Regions from separate parts of the Pseudomonas sp. GW821-FHT03E01 genome, predicted to be linked through region 1. Evidence: predicted binding sites of a transcription regulator. Region 1 holds the regulator's gene; each other region holds the start of a gene.
The links. Region 1 encodes sigma-54, which starts transcription at its own class of promoters, with help from an activator protein. Its sites were predicted from a motif close to ANTGGCATNNANNTTGCTNT; they were not measured.
Positions count from the first base shown of each region.

Region 2: nirB (nitrite reductase large subunit NirB) is a predicted target of sigma-54. The motif match lies at 3,000-3,019, and genes of this name have one in related genera.
Region 3: AC07VO_RS10965 (CmpA/NrtA family ABC transporter substrate-binding protein) is a predicted target of sigma-54. The motif match lies at 2,216-2,235, and genes of this name have one in related genera.

Region 1 covers NZ_JBWKUI010000008.1:24,864-29,239, reverse strand. The annotation lists gene lptC (LPS export ABC transporter periplasmic protein LptC) at 1-509, shown strand, start outside; gene lptA (lipopolysaccharide transport periplasmic protein LptA) at 496-1,041, shown strand; gene lptB (LPS export ABC transporter ATP-binding protein) at 1,041-1,766, shown strand; gene AC07VO_RS14855 (RNA polymerase factor sigma-54) at 1,951-3,444, shown strand; gene hpf (ribosome hibernation-promoting factor, HPF/YfiA family) at 3,519-3,827, shown strand; gene ptsN (PTS IIA-like nitrogen regulatory protein PtsN) at 3,840-4,304, shown strand; gene rapZ (RNase adapter RapZ) at 4,307-4,376, shown strand, end outside.
Region 2 covers NZ_JBWKUI010000001.1:75,263-79,638, forward strand. The annotation lists gene AC07VO_RS00340 (SgcJ/EcaC family oxidoreductase) at 1-193, shown strand, start outside; gene AC07VO_RS00345 (bifunctional 5,10-methylenetetrahydrofolate dehydrogenase/5,10-methenyltetrahydrofolate cyclohydrolase) at 252-1,178, opposite strand; gene AC07VO_RS00350 (copper chaperone PCu(A)C) at 1,348-1,836, opposite strand; gene AC07VO_RS00355 (SCO family protein) at 1,836-2,441, opposite strand; gene nirB (nitrite reductase large subunit NirB) at 3,228-4,376, shown strand, end outside.
Region 3 covers NZ_JBWKUI010000005.1:307,013-311,388, reverse strand. The annotation lists gene AC07VO_RS10970 (ANTAR domain-containing response regulator) at 296-871, opposite strand; gene AC07VO_RS10965 (CmpA/NrtA family ABC transporter substrate-binding protein) at 887-2,098, opposite strand; gene AC07VO_RS10960 (quinone-dependent dihydroorotate dehydrogenase) at 2,325-3,344, shown strand; gene rmf (ribosome modulation factor) at 3,657-3,872, opposite strand.

The DNA of each region.
Region 1 (4,376 bases):
TCGGCTATTGGAACATCAGCCCGGAACGCTTCCTCGACAAGCCAGTGGCGCATGTCGATGAAGCCATGATCGACTATTACGCAACCAACGCCCACAGCGTGCAGTACCTGCCGGACGGCAAACTGCAGTATGAAATGACGTCCGACAAGGTCGAACACCTGAAGGCGACGGAAGTGACGTTGCTGTCCAACCCTGACCTGAACATGTTTCGTGGCACCGAATTCCCTTGGCACGTCCAGAGCGAACGCGGCGAAGTCAACCCGGACGGCACCCAGGTCGAGCTGATCGACTCGGTACGTATCACGCGTTTCGACGAAAAAAACCGTAAAACCCTGATTACCACCACCCGTATGACAGTGTTCCCGCAGCAGCAATATGCGCAGACCGATCAACCCGTTAGAATCGATGGCGCCGGCGGTGTATCGACAGGCAACGGAATGAAAGCGTACTTGAAAGAAAGCAGGATACACCTGCTATCGAACGTAAGAGGACAGTATGAGGCTCGTTAAAACCCTCCCTATTTTGCTCAGTCTGAGCGCAGCACTGGGAAGCGTGAGCGCCTGGGCTCTGCCGACCGATCAAGCGCAGCCTATCCGCATCCAGGCCGACGACGCCCAACTGGACGACAAGAACGGTGTTGCCACCTATAAAGGTGATGTGATCATCACTCAGGGCTCGATGATCGTTAAGGGCAACACCGTGACCATCACCCGCACGCCAACAGGCGAGATCGATGTGGTGACCTCGGTGGGCAACCTCGCCTACTTCGAGCAACTGCAGACCGCTGGCGACACCAAGCCTGTTCAGGGCTGGGGCGTAACCATCCAGTACCACGCAGCGCAAAACCGCGTCGTACTGATCGACAAGGCCAAAGTTGTCGACAAGGACAACAACGTCACCCAGGGCGAAAAAATCGTCTATGACACGATCAAGAAACTCGCCAGCGCCGGTCGCGCCACGGGCAGCAAGGTCACCGAGACACGTCCGCGTATCGACATGGTGATCCAGCCGAAGAAGAAAACCGACGAGAAAACCCAGTAATGGCAACTCTGAAAGCTCAGCATCTGGCCAAGAGCTACAAGAGCCGCCAGGTCGTGCGTGACGTCAGCCTGTCCATCGACAGCGGCCAGATCGTCGGCCTGCTTGGCCCCAACGGCGCCGGCAAAACCACCTGTTTTTACATGATCGTGGGTCTGGTACAGGCCGATCAGGGTCGCGTACTGATCGATGACCTGGACGTCAGCCACCAGCCGATGCACGGTCGCGCGAAGGCCGGTATCGGCTATCTTCCGCAAGAAGCGTCGATCTTCCGCAAGCTGTCGGTGACCGACAATATCATGGCCATCCTCGAGACCCGCAAGGAGCTCGACAAGGCCGGTCGCCGCAAAGAGCTGGAAAGCCTGCTGCAGGAATTTCACATCCACCACATTCGTGACAGCCTTGGCATGAGCCTGTCCGGTGGTGAACGCCGTCGGGTGGAAATCGCCCGGGCACTGGCCACCAACCCGAAATTCATCCTCCTCGACGAACCCTTCGCCGGCGTGGACCCGATCTCGGTGGGCGACATCAAGCAGATCATCCACCACCTCAAGGCCAAAGGCATTGGCGTGCTGATCACTGACCACAACGTCCGTGAAACCCTGGACATCTGCGAAACCGCCTACATCGTCAACGATGGCCAGCTGATCGCTGAAGGCGACTCCGCCACCATCCTGGCCAACGAACTGGTCAAGGAAGTGTATCTGGGCCATGAGTTCCGCCTGTAAGCGCTGAGGTGCCTGGCCAGTCGCCTTGGTGCTCATATCAATAAAAAATCAATAGTTTTTTATTGTTACAGCGCTCTAGGCAAACACTTCAGTTTCAGGCATATAATTTGCTTATGTTTGGCGCTTCGGCGCCCTGTAGTGGATGGCGCATGTGCGCCGGCGAATAAGGTGTTAAGCCCCTGCCATGAAACCATCGCTAGTCTTGAGAATGGGCCAGCAGCTGACGATGACACCGCAGCTGCAACAGGCCATCCGCCTGCTCCAATTGTCGACCCTGGACCTGCAACAGGAAATCCAGGAGGCCCTGGAGTCCAATCCGATGCTCGAACGCCAGGAAGAAGGCGACGACTTCGATAACGCAGACCCCTTGGCCGACAAAGCCGAACAGCAACCCAACACCGACATTCAGGAACCCTCCTACCAGGAAACCGCCCCGACGGTGGATAACCTTGAGGAAGGCGACTGGAACGAGCGCATTCCCAACGAATTGCCTGTCGATACCGCCTGGGAAGACGTCTACCAGACCAGCGCCAGCAGCCTGCCGAGCAACGATGACGACGAGTGGGATTTCACCACCCGTACTTCGGCCGGTGAAAGCCTGCAAAGCCATTTGCTCTGGCAACTGAACCTGGCACCGATGTCCGACACCGATCGCCTGATCGCCGTGACCCTGATCGACTGCATCAACAATCAGGGCTATCTGGACGAAACCCTCGAGGAAATCCTCGAGGCCTTCGATCCGGAACTGGACATCGAACTGGACGAAATCGAAGCCGTCCTGCACCGCATCCAGCAATTCGAGCCCGCCGGTATCGGCGCCCGCAACCTCGGTGAATGCCTGCTGCTGCAACTGCGCCAACTGCCCGCCAAGACCCCTTGGCTGACCGAGGCCAAGCGCCTGGTCACCGATTACATCGACCTGCTCGGCAGCCGCGACTACAGCCAGCTGATGCGCCGTATGAAGCTCAAGGAAGATGAACTGCGCCAGGTGATCGAACTGGTCCAGAGCCTCAACCCGCGCCCGGGGTCGCAAATCGAGTCCACCGAAGCCGAATACGTCGTTCCCGACGTGATCGTGCGCAAGGACAACGAGCGCTGGCTGGTGGAACTGAACCAGGAGTCGGTGCCGCGCCTGCGGGTCAACGCCCAATACGCCGGCTTCGTACGCCGCGCCGATACCAGCGCTGACAACACCTTCATGCGTAATCAGTTGCAGGAGGCTCGCTGGTTCATCAAGAGCCTGCAAAGCCGCAACGAAACCCTGATGAAAGTGGCCACCCAGATCGTCGAGCATCAACGCGGCTTCCTGGAGTACGGCGACGAGGCCATGAAACCGCTGGTGCTGCATGACATCGCCGAAGCGGTGGGCATGCACGAATCGACGATTTCACGGGTGACCACGCAAAAATTCATGCATACCCCACGGGGCATCTATGAACTGAAATACTTTTTTTCCAGCCACGTCAGTACCTCCGAAGGCGGTGAATGCTCGTCTACGGCGATCCGCGCGATCATCAAAAAACTGGTTGCCGCGGAAAATCAGAAAAAGCCGTTGAGTGACAGCAAGATCGCTGGTTTACTGGAGGCACAAGGCATTCAGGTGGCTCGCCGCACCGTCGCCAAGTACCGCGAATCCCTAGGAATCGCGCCTTCGAGCGAACGCAAGCGGTTGATGTAGAGCCACGCCACAGCGTTCCAGTGGTAGATCATCGGATCTACCGCTTTATGCACTGGCAACGAAGGAGAAGCTGTATGCAAGTCAACATCAGTGGACACCAACTGGAAGTGACCGAACCTCTTCGCACCTACATCGGCGAAAAACTCGAACGATTAGAGAGGCATTTCGACAAGATCACCAACGTGCAGGTCACGATGACGGTCGAGAAGCTCAAGCAGAAAATCGAAGCCACGCTGCATATTCCCGGCAATGAGGTGGTCGCTAACGCGGAACATACCGATATGTACGCAGCGATCGACGCACTGACCGACAAGCTGGATAAACAACTCAAAAAGCATAAGGAAAAGACCCAGAGCCTCCTCCAGGGCGCGACCGGTCGTTAACACTCCCAACCCATGATCCGACTTGAAAGCATCCTGACCCCCGGCCGTTCCCTGGTGAACGTGCCGGGCGGCAGTAAAAAGAAAGCCCTCGAGCAAATTGCCAACCTCATCCATCGCGAAGTGCCGGATCTGGCCATGCAGGATGTCTTCGAGAGTCTGGTCGCCCGTGAAAAACTCGGTTCCACCGGCTTTGGCAACGGTATCGCCATCCCCCACTGCCGTCTCAAGGGCTGCGGATCGCCCATCAGTGCCTTGATGCACCTGGATGCACCCATCGATTTCGACGCCATCGACGGCGCTCCGGTTGACCTGCTGTTTGTACTGCTGGTCCCCGAAGCCGCCACCGATGCGCACCTGGAGTTGCTGCGCCAGATCGCCAGCATGCTTGATCGCAAGGAAGTGCGTGAAAAACTGCGCAGCGCCCCGAGCAACGAAGCCTTGTATCAGGTTGTCCTGGACGAGCAAAACGGTCACTAATCATGCGCCTGATCATCGTCAGCGGCCGCTCCGGCTCAGGTAAAAGCACTGCCCTCGATGTTCTCGAGGACA
Region 2 (4,376 bases), on a different contig from region 1:
CCGCCCATTGGGCGCCAACGTGGCCATGGACAGTGGCGTCTACACCTTTACGTTGACCGAAGCCGATGGCAAGACCCGTCAGGTGCAGGCACGCTACACCTTCGTTTATGAGCAGGTGGGCGGTCAGTGGAAGATTCTCAACCACCACTCTTCGGCGATGCCGCAAACGCAGGTGTTGCACGCGGGGAAATAAACAAGAGGATGTGCAAAACCGACACGGCCCACACTCAGGTGGGCCGTTTGCATTGTGCTCAGTTTAACGCCAGGTCGTCTTCGGGCTGCTGCCCGCGAGCCTGTGCCGCGCGTTGCAAGCGGCTGGCGATCAAGGTGTTCTTCAACAGATAGGCAATGGTCATCGGCCCGACGCCACCGGGAACCGGGGTGATCGCGCTGGCGACGGTGCGGGCGCTGGCGTAGTCGACATCGCCCACCAGACGGTTGCCGAACTCGCTGGTGATGCGGTTGATGCCGACATCGATCACCACCGCGCCGGGCTTGAGCCAACTGGCATCGATCAACGCTGGCCGGCCCACCGCCGCGACCACGATATCCGCCAACCGGCACAAAGCCGGGGCATCGACGCTGCGCGAGTGCACCACGCTGACCGAACAATTGGCCTGCAGCAGCAAGGTCGCCATCGGTTTTCCGACGATGTTCGACCGGCCGATGACCACCGCGTGCAAACCACTCAAGTCATCACCGCAGGTTTCGTGCAACAGGCGCATGCAGCCGCTGGGCGTGCACGGAGTCAGCACTTCGATGCCTTGCACCAGCCCGCCAACGTTTTCCCGGTGAAAACCGTCCACGTCCTTGATCGGGTCGATGGCATGAATCACTGCCTGCTCATCGATAGGGGCCGGCAAGGGCAGTTGCACCAGGATGCCGTTCACCGTGGGATCGGCATTGAGTTGTGCAATCAGTTCCAGGACCTGGGCCTGGCTGGCGGTTTCCGGCAGGCGGTATTCCAGGGAGCGGATACCGACTTCCTTGGCGCGCAGCAGTTTATTGCGCACATACACATGGCTGGCCGGGTCGTCGCCGACCAACAAGACCGCCAGGGCGGGGTAGATCTGTTGGCCAGCCAGGGCCAGAACCTCTTCCCGGACCTCGTCGAGAACCTTGGCAGAAATGGCTTTGCCGTCGATATCGCGGGCAAATGTGGGGGTGCTGCTGATCAAGAGAGTCACCGTTGTCTTGATTGAATGGGGGTGAAGTGATCATCGCGGCGTCTTCACGCGCCGATGATCCATCAGAGACATGCAGGCAAGGGTGCTCAGGCTATCAGGTGAGGGCAGGCATACGCCACCGGAACACCAGCCAGCGATCAGACAGGCTGGGATCGAGCTCTCAATGCATCTTGCTGTGATCAGGCATGCCGAGCGCCTTAGTCTCGGCGTCAACGGTGATCGTCTCTTTTTCGCCCTTGGCGTTTTCCACGGTCAGGGTCAGGGGCACTTTGCCGCCTTCCTTAACCTGGGCCGTCAAATCCATCAACATGATGTGATAGCCATGGGGATCGAAGCTTACCGGTTTGCCGGCCGGCAGCGCGACGGACTCGACCTGGCTCATGCTCATCACATCGTCTTTCATGCTGGATTGGTGAATTTGCACGGTGTTCGCTACCGGCGACTGTACGCTGAGCAGTTTGCTATCGCTGTCGGCCTGCAGGGTCATGAAGGCGCCGGTCGAATGCTGACCGGCCACCGTCGCGCGGACCCAGGCGTCGCTCACCTGGGTTTGAGCGGACACCTGCCAAGCCATGCCAATCAGGGAAAGACCCAGGACCAGTTGTTTGATACCCAGCTGTTTAATACGTGGTGCGCAAATCGAAGTCATCAGCAGACCTCCATGACGGTGAGCAGGTCTTCTGCACACTCTTTAGCGGTAAGGGACGCGGACAGCCCCAGGCGCAAATTGCCTCGGGAGTCGAAAACGAAGCTGGTCGCGGTATGGGAGAGGGTATAGGTCGAACCGCTCGGGATCTTTTCATAGAACACACCGAACTCCTTGGCGGTGGCGGCGGTTTCTTCCAGCGTACCGTACAGTGCCTCGAAACTCGGATCGAAGGCCTTGACGTAGGCGTCGAGCATTTGCGGCGTATCGCGCTCGGGGTCCAGGGTGATGAAGATCACTTGCAGGCGTTCGCCATCGCGGCCCATCAGTTTTTTCGCCTGTGCTGCACGGGCCAGCGTCGTCGGGCAGACCGCCGGACATTGGGTGAAGCCGAAGAAGATCATCGGCATCAGGCCCCGATAGCTGCCCAGCATCCGGTACTCGCCCTGGGCGTCCTTGAGTTTGAAGGTACGCCCCATGATCTTGTCACTGAGGTCCTTGCCGTACTTGAACGACAGCTTGCTGCTGTCATCGCAGCCAGCGAGCAGGCCGAGGCTCAGCAGGCTCATGCCGCGCAGGACCGTGCGACGGGTATACAACGTACTCATGAACAAAAGCATCCTGTGTAGCGACCGGGAATCTACAGTGGCTGATCAATCAGACGAAAAAAAGCGCATGGATGTTAACAAACTGTTGCCCTGTGACGCTTAATCGATGGCTTGGCGGCATGCGCCAAAAGGTCGCGGCCTCGATATATCTGAAAATACAAATACGCGATGCTGCTGAAGGCAACGCTTACCCGGGCCGGTAAGTTGAGCAGCGACGAGCCGCAATTACTGATTTGACGACTGCTGCGCAGCCGAACGCAGCCTCGCAGGCTCGGCAGCTGCTACAGATCGGCATTGACGCTTGCCCGAATGGCACCGGGAAATGCCCGGCAGGGTGTAGCGCATGCACTTTTAAAGAGCCACGCCTGACAACATGCACCAGTGCGAAGCGGTTTCCTGAGCTGTTCCTTCCTTCAGTCCCAACGTCCGCCCACCCGCTCGCGGGGGGCTGCAAAGTTGACTCGCGCCTGATGAGACCCGCCCGGGGCGCGGTCTTTATCAAACTCTCCCATCGTTCAGCCGTTGGTTTTCCAGAACTGAGGAAGTCATGCGCTGCAGACTGGCACAAAGGCTGCATTCTCCCTTCAGCCTCATCTGAAAAAGAGGGGCAGCCCACTCGATCAACGAAGATCGACCGGCCGGGCAGGTCGTGGGCAACATCGGTGGATCAGGCGAAGGCGCCAGGTCGAACACCGCGAAGAACAGGCAAAGACGCCTGAAACCGAGAGGTTTCAGGCGTTTTTTTTTGCTTTTTTATCCGTGATTGGCTTTGGCTGGGTGCTTACTATGAATTCCAATGTTGCCGCATTGAACAAACTGCAAACGCTGATCGTGATCGGCAATGGCATGGTCGGACATCATTGTGTCGAGCAGCTCATCGAGCGCGGCGCCCTCGACCATTACCGCCTGCATGTCTTCAGCGAAGAGCCGATGCGTGCCTACGATCGTGTGCATCTGTCCGAGTATTTCGGCGGTCGCGATGCCGAATCGCTGGCCCTGGGCGAAGCCTCCCTGTATCAAACGCCGGGCGTCACCCTGCATTTGGGTGTGCCGGTGCTGGAAATCGACCGCGCCCGGCGCCAGGTGATTACCGCGCAAGGTTGCGTCGCCTACGACAAACTGGTTCTGGCCACCGGCTCTTATCCCTTCGTGCCACCCATTGAGGGGGCCGAAGGCGACTCGCGCCTGGTGTATCGCACCCTTGAAGACCTCGACGCGATTCGTGCTGCGGCGGCCAATGCCCGGCGTGGCGTGGTGGTCGGCGGTGGCCTGCTCGGTCTGGAGGCCGCCAACGCCCTGAAAAGCCTGGGCCTGGAAGCCCATGTGGTGGAATTCGCCCCGCGCCTGATGCCGGTGCAGCTGGACGAGCAGGGCGGTCTGGCGCTGAAGGCGCAAATCGAGCGGCTCGGTGTGGGTGTGCACCTGTCCCGTGGCACGCAGTCGATCAGTGCCGGCGAGCAGTACCGCTACCGGATGAATTTTGCCAACGACGAATTTCTTGAAGCCGACCTGATCGTGTTCTCCGCCGGCATCCGTGCGCAAGATGCATTGGCCCGCCAATGCGCACTGGACATTGGTCCTCGCGGCGGCGTGGTGATCGACGACCAGTGCCTGACCAGCGATCCGCACATCTACGCCATCGGCGAGTGTGCCGCCTGGAATGGCAGCCTCTTCGGCCTGGTCGCCCCCGGTTATCAGATGGCCCGTGGCGTCGCGTCGCTGCTGTGCAATCAAGCCGCCGAGCCGTTCCAGGGCGCCGACATGTCGACCAAGCTCAAACTGCTCGGTGTTGACGTCGGCTCCATCGGCGATGCCCATGCGCAGACACCGGGCGCGCGCAGTTATCAGTTCATCGATGAAGCGACGGCCAGCTATCGCCGCCTGGTGGTGGATGCCGACAGCAAGCGTGTACTTGGCGCAGTGTTGGTCGGCGAC
Region 3 (4,376 bases), on a different contig from region 1:
CGCACCACCAGCCCCGGTCTCTGGGGCCAAAACGGAAAAACGCCGCTACCTGATTCGCAAAAGGGGGCGAATGAGGTGAGCGACGTCTTTGTCGTAGGTGGGGCAACCGCCGTTGGTTACCTTGCAGGGATTACTTAGCGAGATCTGTGCCAACAATCTGCTTTTTGTGGCGAGGGGGCTTGCCCCCGTTCGGCGGCGAAGCCGTCGCAAGGCCTGTGTGCGAGGACTTCTGAAGGAATGCAAGGGGCCGCTTCGCAGCCCAACGGGGGCGAGCCCCCTCGCCACAATGATCGGATCAACCGAGCAGTTCACTCATGGCAATGATCTGTTCCGCCACCTGTATCAGCTTCTGCTGGCGGCTCATGGCCTGGCGGCGCATCAGGGTGTAGGCCTCTTCTTCGTTGCAGTCCTTCATCTTCATCAGCAGCCCCTTGGCCAGCTCAATGCGCTTGCGCTCGGCCAGTTGCTGGTCGCGGGCGTGCAGTTGCGCGCGCAGGGCCTGATCGCTTTCAAAGCGAGCCATGGCCACGTCGAGAATCGGCTGCAAGCGTTGTGCGTGAATGCCTTCGACGATGTAGGCACTGACGCCGGACTTGATCGCCTGGCGCATCACGCCGGGATCGTGCTCGTCGGTGAACATCACGATTGGCCGTGGTTGGTCGCGAGTAACCAGCACCACTTGTTCCATCACATCGCGGCTCGGTGACTCGGTATCGATCAGGATCACGTCCGGACGCACCGTTTCGACGCGCGCGGGCAGGTCAATGGTCAGGCCGGATTCGTCGATGACTTCGAACCCGGCTTCGATCAGGGCCGCTTTCAGACGCCCGACTTTTTTCGCGGTGTCATTGATCAGCAGGATACGCAACATATTCGCAGGCTCCTGTCAGCGGCTGGCGAGAAGGGGGGCGCTGTCGCTCATGGCGTGCAGCGTGAAGCTGCGGGCATAGCCGGCCGGGTCCGAACCGTCCCAGACTTTGCCGTCGATCAGTTGACTGCTGCGCATTTCCTGAACCTGGGCGGGCACGCCGACAGCGGTGGCGGCCTCTCGGTATAAGTCTAGTTGCTGGACCTGACGGGCCACGCCGAGGTAATCCGGGTCGTCACGCAATAAGCCCCAGCGACGGAACTGGGTCATGAACCACATGCCGTCGGACAAATACGGCAGATTGACCTCTCCGCCACTGTGGAAACGCATCGCATGCGGGTCTTGCCAGTGATTGCCCAGGCCGTCGGTATAGTCGCCGAGCAAACGCGGTTCGATGCAATCGAGCGGGGCATCCAGGTATTCGGGGGCGCTCAACAGTTGCGCGGTGCTGCGGCGATTTTCGCGGCTGGCTTCAATGAAGCGGCTGGCCTCGAGGATCGCCATCACCAGGGCCCGGGCGGTATTGGGGTATTGCTCGACGAAGGCGCGGGTGCAGCCGAGGACTTTTTCCGGGTGGTCGGGCCAGATGGTCTGGGTGGTGGCCATGGTGAAACCGAGATTCTGTTGCACCGCACTGGCAGCCCACGGTTCGCCGACGCAGAACCCGTCGATGCGCCCGGCTTGCAGGTGCGCGACCATTTGTGGCGGCGGCACCACCACGCTGTCGACATCCTGCAACGGATGAATGCCCTGGCTCGCCAGCCAGTAATACAGCCACATGGCGTGGGTGCCTGTGGGAAATGTCTGGGCGAAGGTCAGTTTTGGGCGACTTTGGTGCACGTGATGGTCCAGTGCTTCAGGACTGGTCACGCCCAAGGCCTGCAAGCCGTGGGAGAGGTTGATGCTCTGGCCGTTCTGGTTCAGGCCCATGAGCACGGCCATGTCGGTGGAGGCTACGCCGCCGATGCCCAGGTGCACGGCGTAAATCAGGCCGTACAGGCTGTGGGCGGCGTCGAGTTCGCCGCTGACCAGTTTGTCCCGCAGGTTGGCCCAGGACGACTGGCGCTTGAGGTTCAGGGTCAGACCGTAAGGCTGGGCGAAGCCCTGGGTGGCGGCGACCACCACTGAGGCGCAGTCGCTCAGAGCCATGAAGCCAAGGTTTATTTCGGTTTTTTCCGGGGCATCGCTGCCGTTGACCCAGGCCAGTGGGCCGGCTGATGGTTCATTCATCGATTTGCACCTTCCAAAAAAAACGTCGTCCCATGGCCTCTGCGCGAGCAGAGCCGGTGACGACGCCATTGTCCTTCCACTCATTCCGTCGTTGGCATGAGTGCTGATGATCATGTTGGTGCAAGGCATATGCCATCGCTGGCTGATTTTGTCGTGCGCCTCGCCTGTGGACTCGATGCGCGGCTATAATCGCCGCCTCTCATCGCCACCCGAGTCAAGCCTGCCCATGTACACCCTGGCCCGTCAGCTGCTGTTCAAACTTTCCCCGGAAACCTCCCACGATCTGTCCCTGGACCTGATCGGCGCGGGCGGGCGTTTGGGCCTCAACGGCTTACTGTGCAAGGCACCGGCGAAAATGCCGGTGACGGTCATGGGCCTGGAATTCCCGAACCCGGTGGGTCTGGCGGCCGGTCTGGACAAGAACGGCGCGGCGATCGACGGATTTGCCCAACTGGGTTTCGGTTTCGTCGAAATCGGTACCATTACCCCGCGTCCGCAACCGGGTAATCCGAAACCGCGGATTTTCCGCTTGCCCCAAGCCGAGGCGATCATCAACCGCATGGGTTTCAACAACCTCGGCGTCGATCACTTGCTCGCTCGCGTGGCGGCAGCCAAGTACAAGGGCGTGCTGGGTATCAATATCGGCAAGAACTTTGATACGCCGGTTGAACGTGCGGTTGACGACTACCTGATCTGCCTGGACAAGGTCTACGCACACGCCAGCTACGTGACGGTCAATGTCAGCTCGCCGAACACACCGGGCCTGCGCAGCCTGCAATTCGGCGATTCGCTCAAGCAATTGCTCGCCGACCTGGCCACGCGCCGGGCGGAATTGGCCCTGCGCCACGGCAAACATGTGCCTTTGGCGATCAAGATCGCACCGGACATGAGCGATGAAGAAACCGCTCAAGTCGCCCAGGCGTTGATCGAAACCGGGATGGATGCGGTGATCGCCACCAACACCACCCTGAGCCGCGTCGGCGTCGAAGGCCTGGAGCACGGTGACGAGGCGGGCGGGTTGTCCGGCGCACCGGTTCGCGACAAGAGCACCCACACCGTGAAGGTGCTGGCGGCGGAACTGGCCGGTCGCTTGCCGATCATCGCCGTGGGCGGTATCACTGAAGGCAAGCACGCGGCTGAGAAAATCACTGCGGGTGCGAGCCTGGTGCAGATCTATTCGGGCTTTATCTATAAAGGCCCGGCACTGATTCGTGAATCGGTAGATGCCATCGCCGCGTTGCGCTGAAGCCTGATTTGGGCCCTGATGGTGGGGGCTTTTGTGGCGAGGGAGCTTGCTCCCGCTCGGCTGCGAAGCAGTCGTAAATCCTGCAACCGCGTTTTACCTGACACTCCGGGTTGATTGGTTTTGGGGCCGCATCGCAGCCCAGCGGGAGCAAGCTCCCTCGCCACAGAAACGACCTCACCACCGTAGTTTCTTTGCAGGCATAAAAAAGGGCTCCCCGAAGGAGCCCCTGGGCCGAAGCCCGCCGTCCGGATAGGACGTGCGTGGTTAAGTCGTAGCGTAATCAGATTGTCGTGTCGGAGTGTGTGCCCTGTATTAGCCGACGGCGTGAAGTTCGTTGAGTCTGTGGATTCCCGCAGTGCCGGTCATACCGTCCCAATTGTCGCCGCGTCCTTCTCGCCAGCCATTGATCCAGGCTTGGCGTACCGACGGTAGAGTAAAAGGGCAAAGCTCACGGGATTTACCACCAACGCCATATTGATATCCGCGCAAAAATGCTCTTTCCAACGGATCACGCTTAAGTCTTCTCATAGGGTGTTTCCCTCACTTGTTGACTGTATGTATCGCGTCGACCTCAATCGAGGTCAGGCAGAAAAATTCTGCCGTTGGTGGCTCGCTGCCGGCGTCGCGAGCCAAGGTGTTGACGCCGTTGCGACGTCAACCTGAGTGGAGTTCTAACCAATGCGTCACATCGAGGGAATGACCGTTTTGTCATAAGAACGTAACCATAAAGATGGTATGGCCATAAGTAACACGATATTTGTGCCGTGTTGATTGGCCAAAGCCCGGTATGATCGGCCCTTCGCTGGGATGCTGGGGGTTGCGCCTTAACGAGAATGACACCCGTTGCTCTTGGGTATTATTCGACGAAGGGTCGACTTATGACATTTTGTTTCATCAACTTTTTTATCTGCCCTGGCATCTAAGCTCTTTTAACCCGAGCAGTCAGGGTGGGACGGCACACCTTCGTGCCACGCGGGCGTTCTGTTAGAAAAACGCCTGATTGAAAACCGGATCGGCAACGCGTTGCCGGTT